Regions from separate parts of the Microbulbifer hydrolyticus genome, predicted to be linked through region 2. Evidence: predicted binding sites of a transcription regulator. Region 2 holds the regulator's gene; the other holds the start of a gene.
What was found. Region 2 encodes sigma-54, which starts transcription at its own class of promoters, with help from an activator protein. Its sites were predicted from a motif close to TGGCACANNNNTTGCNNT; they were not measured.
Positions count from the first base shown of each region.

Region 1: the regulator sigma-54 is predicted to act here: its motif matches at 2,482-2,499, upstream of GTQ55_RS04595 (formate/nitrite transporter family protein).

Region 1 is NZ_CP047491.1:1,094,938-1,099,469, reverse strand. It holds gene GTQ55_RS04615 (ElaB/YgaM/YqjD family protein) at 1-6, shown strand, start outside; gene GTQ55_RS04610 (hypothetical protein) at 75-632, shown strand; gene GTQ55_RS04605 (hypothetical protein) at 601-843, shown strand; gene GTQ55_RS04600 (nitrate- and nitrite sensing domain-containing protein) at 881-2,239, opposite strand; gene GTQ55_RS04595 (formate/nitrite transporter family protein) at 2,736-3,584, shown strand; gene GTQ55_RS04590 (bifunctional protein-serine/threonine kinase/phosphatase) at 3,802-4,532, shown strand, end outside.
Region 2 is NZ_CP047491.1:3,097,908-3,102,439, forward strand. It holds gene lptA (lipopolysaccharide transport periplasmic protein LptA) at 1-266, shown strand, start outside; gene lptB (LPS export ABC transporter ATP-binding protein) at 354-1,079, shown strand; gene GTQ55_RS13300 (RNA polymerase factor sigma-54) at 1,312-2,787, shown strand; gene hpf (ribosome hibernation-promoting factor, HPF/YfiA family) at 2,955-3,248, shown strand; gene ptsN (PTS IIA-like nitrogen regulatory protein PtsN) at 3,304-3,765, shown strand; gene rapZ (RNase adapter RapZ) at 3,865-4,532, shown strand, end outside.

The sequences.
Region 1 (4,532 bases), 2.0 Mb from region 2:
AAGTGATCCCGCGCCACACAAATCGATCACTTCACGACTGTACTTCACATATAAACGACGCAGGGGATGACTGAATGGCTGGACCTGACAAACCCGGTAAGCATCCGCACGGTAGACCTACCGATGACGGGCGTGCGGCATTTCAGGATGAGTCCCCCGAAACGGCTGCGGGTTCCCGCAGCCACAGCCGTTACGATTCGGAATATTCTCACACCGATTCCACCGACACCGCAGCAAAAGCCGGATCCGATATTGATGCGCTGATGCAACGCGCCGAAGCCACCATGACCCTGGCCACGGCCTGGTCTGAAAACTTCACCCGCCTTGTACACCTTGAATTCCAGCGTACGCTGGGTGCCGGCAAGCGCATTGTCTTGCTTTTGATGTTTTTGTTTTTCCTGGCCATCGCGCTGATTGTCAGCGTATGTGCCGGGCTCGGGCTGCTCGGCTACTATTTCTTTCAGTCCGTGTATATCGGCTTCGCCATTTTTATGGTGTCGCAATTACTGATTATTGGTGGGCTGGGACTTTCCATAAACAGCCTTCGCAAATTACTCGGCTTTGAAGAAAGCAAAAAGCAGGCAAGAGAGGCGCTCAACGATGTCACTGCGCTCTTTAAACAGACAGATTGAACAGTGTCGACAGGATCTAGATCTTCAACGGCGCAGCACGGTCAGCCTGCTGGAACAGCAGCGCGTGCAGGCTCTGGCGCAGACACAAAAAATCCCATTGCCGGTGGCAATGGGTGTTGCCTTTGCCAGTGGTTTTATCCTGCAACGGTTTTTTAATACCCCCGCGCCACATACCCTGCTTAACTGGTACCTTGCCCTGCGCGCGTTCTGAAGAACGTTCTCGGGGCCATATTCGGCCACCCCGCATTTTAAGCCGGACTGCCGCCGCGAGCTGCATCCGCCGGCCGGGATTTACCCCCGTCACTATCCAGCGCTCCCCGCCGGTTTCCGATCTCGATGATCTTCGCCGCCACATCCGCCAGCTTCAGGTTCATCTCCATCGCCCGTTGCTGCATTGTCCGATAAGCATCATCTTCGTTAAGACGCAAGTTGCGCATCAATACCCCTTTGGCGCGCTCGATCAGTTTGCGCTCGGTAAGTGCCCGACGGGTTTCATCCAGCTCTTCACTTACGCGATGGATATGGGCCACCTGGGAGCGGATCAGGTCGTAGAGCGAGTGCGCCAGACTCTGACCGTGCAGCGGCGGTACACCGGCGGTGGACGCACGGCCGTATAACCCTGGCACTTCTGGGTCAAACAATACCGCCAGTGCCGGCAAGCGGCTCCAGTCGGTGGATTTCATTTTCTGTAGCTGTGCATAGTGGTGCCCCAACTCCGATTGCGCATCCGCTACCCGCTTGCGACTCACGCGCAGCAAGCGGGCTGCCATGGCGTCCTCCAGCCGGTGCATGGAGTCAATACGCGCGGTGGCCAGTTGGTACCACACTTCACTTACCTCTGCGGCAATAGGCTCGCCGTTACTCAATCCGGCAATGACCCGACGCAGGCGGTTGAGGTCGCGTGTTTCGTCGCTGTCCTCGATGGCCTGCCAGCGGGCCTGCTCGGTATCCCCGGCAAACTCGAGAAACACTTCCAGGCTGCGCCGCTGGCAATCCTGTAGTTGCTCCAACCGCTGGTGCAGGCGCTCGTCAAACTGGCTACCCGCAAATCCGATAGCGCCCCAGGCCCGCTCCTGACCGGAAAACTCCTTGGCCTGCATAAAGTTGAACAGGGCAACCAGCAGGCGGGTCACCTCGGGGTCATCCGCGACGTCCGCGGCTTCAAATACGACCGAAAGCAGCCCGGCAATCAAGCGGCAGAATGCATCGGTAGACTCCAGTGCACTCACTTCAAACGCATCCACATGCCGGCGCAGCTCCTCAAGCTCATCAAGGCCATGTAACGAGTAGGCAATGCTGTTCAACAGGCGCATGTCCCGTGGATTGCTGCATCGTCCCTCCTGGAGATAATGGTCATGCAACAACTGCCGGAAGGTATCGGCACTTTTGCCGCTGAATTGCATCTGCTCTGCCCGCAGGGAGGAAAAACGGAACCCGGCGGATACCAGGTAGATATTGCTGATTCCGCGCTCCCGTTGCAGCTGATGGACCAGGTCGGATACGGTCGTTACCAGTTCACAACTCTCCGCCAGACGCTCCAGCGCCCGGATTTCGGAGCGCTTGGCGGCGAGCAGGAATTTTTCTGCATCTTCACTGTGCTTGGGCATAACGGCACTTCCCGGCAAAGAATGGTGGATACCCCTGTTCCAGCAATAAATATTCCAGCCGGGAACATGCCCCCTCAAAAATATCCCGGTGCCGATGAATGGCCACGCCCCCTGCACTACCACAGCGCAAATGCACCGCGACAGTGCAGCCGCTGTGCATCGCCGTAGTTATCTACGCCAGCGACATAAGTTCTTGCCCCGTTATCGCCCGTTCAGATCCCATAGCGCCGCTGGATAAAAGTTGGCACCGAGATTGCTATTAACTTTGATGTAGGGATCTTGTGCAGGGGGTTTGCGCAAGTCCTGCGGGGCTAAAGGCCCTTTACAAACAGACTTACTGGATAAAGGCGTCCATCACTTTCCGGCTTCGGCTGGACTGTGTGGGCGCTTTTTTTGTGCCCCGGAATAGCTGGTACACGCATTTTTAACCAGTGCGCGTACCGGCTAGCCAGCACAGGTGGACAACCGGTCTTCAAACTTCAACAAGGTGATAACTATGGCTTATCTCGTTCCCAACGAATTCGTGACCAAAATGGTCGATGCGGGGGAATCCAAAATTTTCATGTCGACCCGCGACACCCTGGTTCGGGCCTATATGGCCGGCGCCATTCTCGCGTTGGCGGCAGTGTTCGCAGTAACCATCGCGGTAACCACCGGCTCCCATCTGATTGGTTCCATTCTGTTCCCGGTGGGCTTCTGTATGCTGTACCTGATGGGGTTCGACCTGCTCACGGGGGTCTTTGTACTTTGCCCGCTGGCGTGGCTCGACAAGCGCCCCGGCGTCACCTGGGGCGGCATCTTGCGCAACTGGGGCCTGGTTTTTACCGGTAATTTTGCCGGTGCGCTGACCGTTGCAGTGATGATGGCCTGGGTATTTACCATGGGCTTCAACACCGACCCGGGCGCTGTGGGAACCAAGCTGGCCTCCGTGGGTGAAGCACGTACTCTGGGCTACGCCGAATACGGCACCGCCGGCTGGTTCACGATTTTCGTGCGCGGCATGCTGTGTAACTGGATGGTATCCATGGGTGTGGTTGGTGCGATGGTCTCTACCAATGTCAGCGGTAAGGTCATCGCCATGTGGATGCCGATCATGCTGTTCTTCTTTATGGCGTTCGAGCACTCCGTAGTAAACATGTTTCTGTTCCCCACCGCGATCATGATGGGCGGCGATTTCTCGGTAATGGATTACCTGATCTGGAACGAGATTCCCACGGCACTGGGCAACCTGGTAGGCGGCCTCGCCTTTACCGGTCTCACCCTGTACAGCACCCACTACAAAACTGCGCCCAAGCGTCAGCTGACGGCTGCTGCCGCCAAGCCGGGTAAAGAGGCGCTGGCCTGATATCGCCCCCTGGACTATTCGGGCCTTTGTGGACAGCTGGAGTAGTTTCCGCTAAGGCGCCGATGCCGGGTATAGCCTTGCAAGACCTTCTAAAACAGGGACGTTTTAGAAGAGTCCCCATGGATGGGTTCACGACGTGTCTTGCAAGGCTATACCCGGTAGCGGTGCCGCCACAGAACTTTCCGGATACCGGCAACTACGAAACCCGATACGACCTATGACCTCCCTCACCCTAGAAGCCGGCCAACATACCAGCGCAGGTTTAAAGACAGAAAATCAGGACAGCTGCGGCGCGCGTCTGCCGCCGGAGCCGCAACTGGGACTGAAGGGAGCCGCCTTTGCCATTGCCGATGGCATCAGTAGCAGTAGCGTCAGTGCCATCGCCAGCGAAACGGCGGTGAAAAGTTTTCTCGACGATTACTACTGCACGTCCGACGGCTGGAGTGTCCAAAATGCGGCCGAGCAAGTGCTCAAGGCCACCAACGCCTGGCTCTATGGCCAGACCCGACAAAGCCCCTACCGCTACGACAAGGACAAAGGGTATGTATGCACCTTCAGCGCCGCAATTTTCAAAAGCAGGGAAGCGCACCTGTTCCACCTTGGCGACTCCCGCATTTACCGCCTTCGCCGGGGCTCCCTGGAACAACTCACCCACGACCATCGCCAGTGGCTCGGCGAACAGCACAGTTACCTGAGTCGAGCCCTCGGCGTCGAACAACAGGTAGAAGTGGACTACCGGCGCCTGCCGCTGGAAGCCGGCGACCTGTTTATTTTCACCACCGACGGCGTGCACGAATCACTGTCGCAAAAAAGCCTGATGGAACATTTGGAGCAGTGTGATGGCAACCTGGAATCCGCAGCCAGGAATCTGGTGACCGCCGCGCTCGCCAACGGCAGTAACGACAACCTCACCGTACAGCTGGTGCGAGTAACCTCTCTGCCAGAAAC
Region 2 (4,532 bases):
GCACCCCGGCCCACTTCCAGCAACAGGTGGAGGAAAGCACCAGCCCGGTCAAGGCCCGCGCCAGGCGAATCGAGTTCCTGGTGAGCAGTGACGCCCTGCAACTGACCGGCGAGGCCTTCGTCGACCGCGATGGCAATACGCTGTCTGCCGAACGTATCGATTACGATCTCAACAGCGAGCAGATGCAGGCTCAGGGGCAGTCAGAGAAGAAGCGCGTGGAAATGATCTGGAAGCCGGAATCCAAGCCGGCCGAAGACGGCCAGTAGCCTCCCACTGAGGTCACAAGCGCAAATACCCGAAAAAATTACCAAGCTGGAGCCGCAATGCCGCTCCACTAGATACCGGAATTCGCCATGCCGACGCTCAAAGCGTTACATCTCGCCAAGCAGTACAAAAAGCGCAAAGTCGTCCAGGATGTCTCCGTGAGCGTATCCAGCGGCCAGGTCGTTGGACTGCTGGGCCCCAACGGCGCAGGTAAAACCACCTGCTTCTACATGATTGCCGGACTGGTTCAGGCAGACGCGGGACAGGTGCTGATCGACAGCGAAGACATTACCGGCTTCTCCATGCACGGCCGTGCTCGCAAGGGGATTGGCTATCTTCCGCAGGAGGCGTCGGTGTTTCGCCGCCTGTCGGTGGCCGACAATATTCTCGCCATCCTGGAAACTCGCAAGGACCTCAGCAAGAGCCAGCGCAAAGAACAGCTGGAAGCCCTGCTGGAAGAGTTTCACATCACCCATATCCGCGACAGCCTGGGCATGGCGCTGTCTGGCGGCGAGCGCCGACGTGTGGAGATTGCGCGCGCCCTGGCCACCAACCCGGCTTTTGTCCTGCTCGACGAGCCCTTCGCCGGCGTGGATCCTATCTCCGTCAACGATATCAAGCAGATTATCCGCCATCTGCGCGACCGGGGTATCGGCGTCCTGATCACCGACCACAATGTGCGCGAAACCCTGGACATCTGCGAGACCGCCTATATCGTCAGTGAGGGCCATATTATCGCCTCCGGAAACCCCAGGGACGTCGCAGAAAACAAACAAGTGAAAGATGTCTATCTGGGACATGAGTTCACCATCTAGGCAGATTCAGGTATTTTCATCTGCCCATTTCCCTTTTCTTTAGGCAGTCATCATACCTAACCCCCCTGTGACCGGAGTCTCAAAATTTTTCGGCACGCTTATTGCTTAACCCGCCCCTTGTGTTCCGAATTGCCCCGCGGTAGTCTGCAGGAAATGAGCTTTACGCCGCCGCTTCAAGCATCAAATTTGTCGCGGCGGGCCAACGCCAGATTTTTCTGCCGGCAACCCCCATATGAAGCAGTCACTCCAGTTAAAACTCGGCACACAGCTGACGATGACACCGCAGCTGCAGCAGGCTATTCGTCTGCTGCAATTGTCGACGCTGGATCTGCAACAGGAAATCCAGTCGGCACTCGACAGCAATCCGTTGCTGGAATCGGACTTCGATGAAAATGCCGGCGAGTCCCATCAGGACCAGAACACCCCCGCCAGCTCCGAAGGACAGGAGCGGGAAACCGCCGAGCGCGAAAGTGCCCGCGAGGCCCAGAACGAATCCTCCGCTGACGGCGAATGGAACAGCGAAATCCCGGATGACCTGCCGGTAGACACCCGCTGGGACGACATCTACACCAGTGGCAGTTACAGCGGCGGCGACGGCGAAGACTATGCGCTCGAGCAACGCAATGCCGCTTCAGAGAGCCTGCAGGATCACCTGGTGTGGCAGCTGAACCTGACCCCACTGACCGATATCGACAAACTGATCGGTGAGGCCCTGATCGACGCCATCGCCCCCAACGGGTTCCTCGACGCGGACCTCGACGAAATGGCTGCGGCCTTCGGGGTCGACACGGACGAAGTGCAGGCGGTGCTGAAGACCATTCAGCAGCTCGAACCCGCAGGTTGCGGGGCCCGAGACCTGCGTGAGAGCCTGCTCCTGCAGCTGCGCCAACTACCCGAACACACCCCCTGGCTCGCTCAGGCCCAAACTGTTGTGGGCCAGCATCTCGATCTGCTGGGCAAACGGGACTTTCGCCAACTGAGTCGTCGCACCCGCCTGAGCGAAGCACAGCTCGGCGAGGTCATGCGCCTGATCCAGACCCTCACCCCCTACCCAGGTGAAGCATTTGGCGGCGAAGAACCCCAGTACGTGGTGCCCGATGTGATTGTGAGCCGCAAGCAGCATCGCTGGGTGGTGGAACTGAACCCGGAAACAACGCCCAAGCTGCGCATCAATGATACCTACGCCTCACTGATCAAGCGCGCTGACAATTCCAGCGACAACAACTACCTGCGCGATAATTTACAGGAAGCGCGCTGGTTCCTGAAAAGCCTGCAGAGCCGCCACGAGACACTGCTGAAAGTGGCCAGCTGCATCGTGGAAAAGCAGCAGGGCTTTTTCGAACAGGGGCCAGAAGCGATGAAACCCATGGTACTGGCCAACATCGCCGAGACCATCGGCATGCACGAGTCCACCATCTCCAGGGTTACAACTCAGAAGTACATGCTGACTCCGCGCGGGGTTTTCGAGCTCAAGTACTTCTTCTCCAGCCATGTCAGCACCGACTCCGGCGAGGATGCTTCCTCCACCGCCATCCGCGCCCTGATCCGCAAACTGATCGACGCCGAGCAGCCGCGCAAACCCCTGTCTGACAATAAGATTACCCAGGAGCTCGACTCCCAGGGCATCAAGGTGGCTCGCCGCACGGTGGCCAAATACCGCGAGTCCATGGGTATACCATCTTCCAGCGAGCGGAAACGACTGATATAGATAGATCAGTCACAAAATAGGGCTGTTCAACACTACCCCGGTCAGTTTCTGGGCAACCAATAGCCAGACATTGAGTGTATCCTTCCATTCTGGCGCACTTCCTAGTAGGGTTGCCGCCCTGTGCGGGGGTGCAGCCCAATTGTGTTGTACCCGATGAGGAGAAATCCATGCAGATCAATATCAGTGGCCACCATGTAGACGTAACTCCGGCCATTCGCGATTACTGCCAGACCAAACTGGACAAGCTCTCCCGCCACAATGACCTGATCACCAATACCCAGGTCATCCTGTCCGTCGACAAACTTATCCAGAAGGCCGAGGCACGGGTTCACGTGAACGGAAACAAGGATATCTTTGCCGATTCGGAGTCAGAGGACATGTACGCAGCGATCGATTCGCTGACTGACAAACTCGACCGGCAACTGCTGAAACACAAAGAAAAGTTACGCAGTCACCGCTAGTCGTAACACAACCCAGGTTACCGGCTGGCCTGTACCGCTAGATCATCAGTAAGTTATGACATTGGAAGCATTACTCTCTCCCCGCCTGAGCCTTTGCCATCTGGCGGGGAGCAGCAAGAAAAAGCTGTTACTCAACATCGCCCAGGCGATCTCAGAACAATACCCCGATCTGGATTCCGATACCGTGTTCAACCAGCTGGTAGCCCGGGAACGCCTGGGCTCCACCGGTATTGGCGAGGGTGTTGCCATCCCCCACTGCCGCCTGCCCGGCTGTGAGCAGCCCATCGGCGTTCTCTGTACTACCTCTCCCGCCGTAGATTTTGATGCCATCGACCGCCAGCCGGTTGACCTGCTTTTCGCATTGCTGGTTCCTGAAGACTCCGAGCAGGAGCACCTGGACACATTGGCGGAAATTGCCGCCCTGTTCAGCGACAGCCGCGTACGCGAAAAGCTGCGTGAAGCCACCACCAGCGACGACCTCTACGCACTGGCCATAAACAGCGCCGCCGCGGCATAATAGCTATCGCGTGTACTGGCGGCACCCCGTTGCCGGCCGTGCTCAAGTTAGCCATCCCGGCGGTACATCAGCCCCGGTATCAGCAAGGAGTGCTTGTCTATGCGACTGGTCATAATCAGCGGCCGCTCAGGCTCCGGTAAAAGCTCGGCCCTGCAACTGCTGGAAGATGTTGGCTTCAACTGTATCGACAACCTTCCCGCGAGCCTGCTGCCCGAGCTGATCCGGCGAGTCGCCGAACAGCCTCCCCAGGAAAACACCCAGCTCGCGCTCGGCATCGATGCCCGTAACCTCTGGCATGATGTTCGCCAGGCCCCCAAGGTCATCAACGACCTGCGCGAAAGTGGTATCGACTGCGATGTCATCTACCTGGATGCCCGCTCACCGGTTCTGGTACAGCGCTTCAGTGAAACCCGCCGCAAGCACCCCCTGAGCGACAGTCACACGCACCTGCTGGAAGCACTCAATCGCGAAAAGGAGCTCCTCGCCCCGCTGGCATCCATGGCCGACCTGGTCATCGACACCAGCAGCCTCAGCCTGCACCAGCTGCGCGACCAGGTGAAATCCCGCGTGGTGGGCAAGGATTCACCGGGCATGGCGATCCTGTTCCAGTCTTTTGGTTTCAAACACGGTGTTCCGGTCGATGCCGACCTGGTCTTCGATTTGCGCTGCCTTCCCAATCCCTACTGGATTCCGGAGCTGCGTAACAAGACGGGAATGGATCCCGAGGTCGCCGAGTTCCTGCGCTCTCACGAGGAGACCGAAGAAAT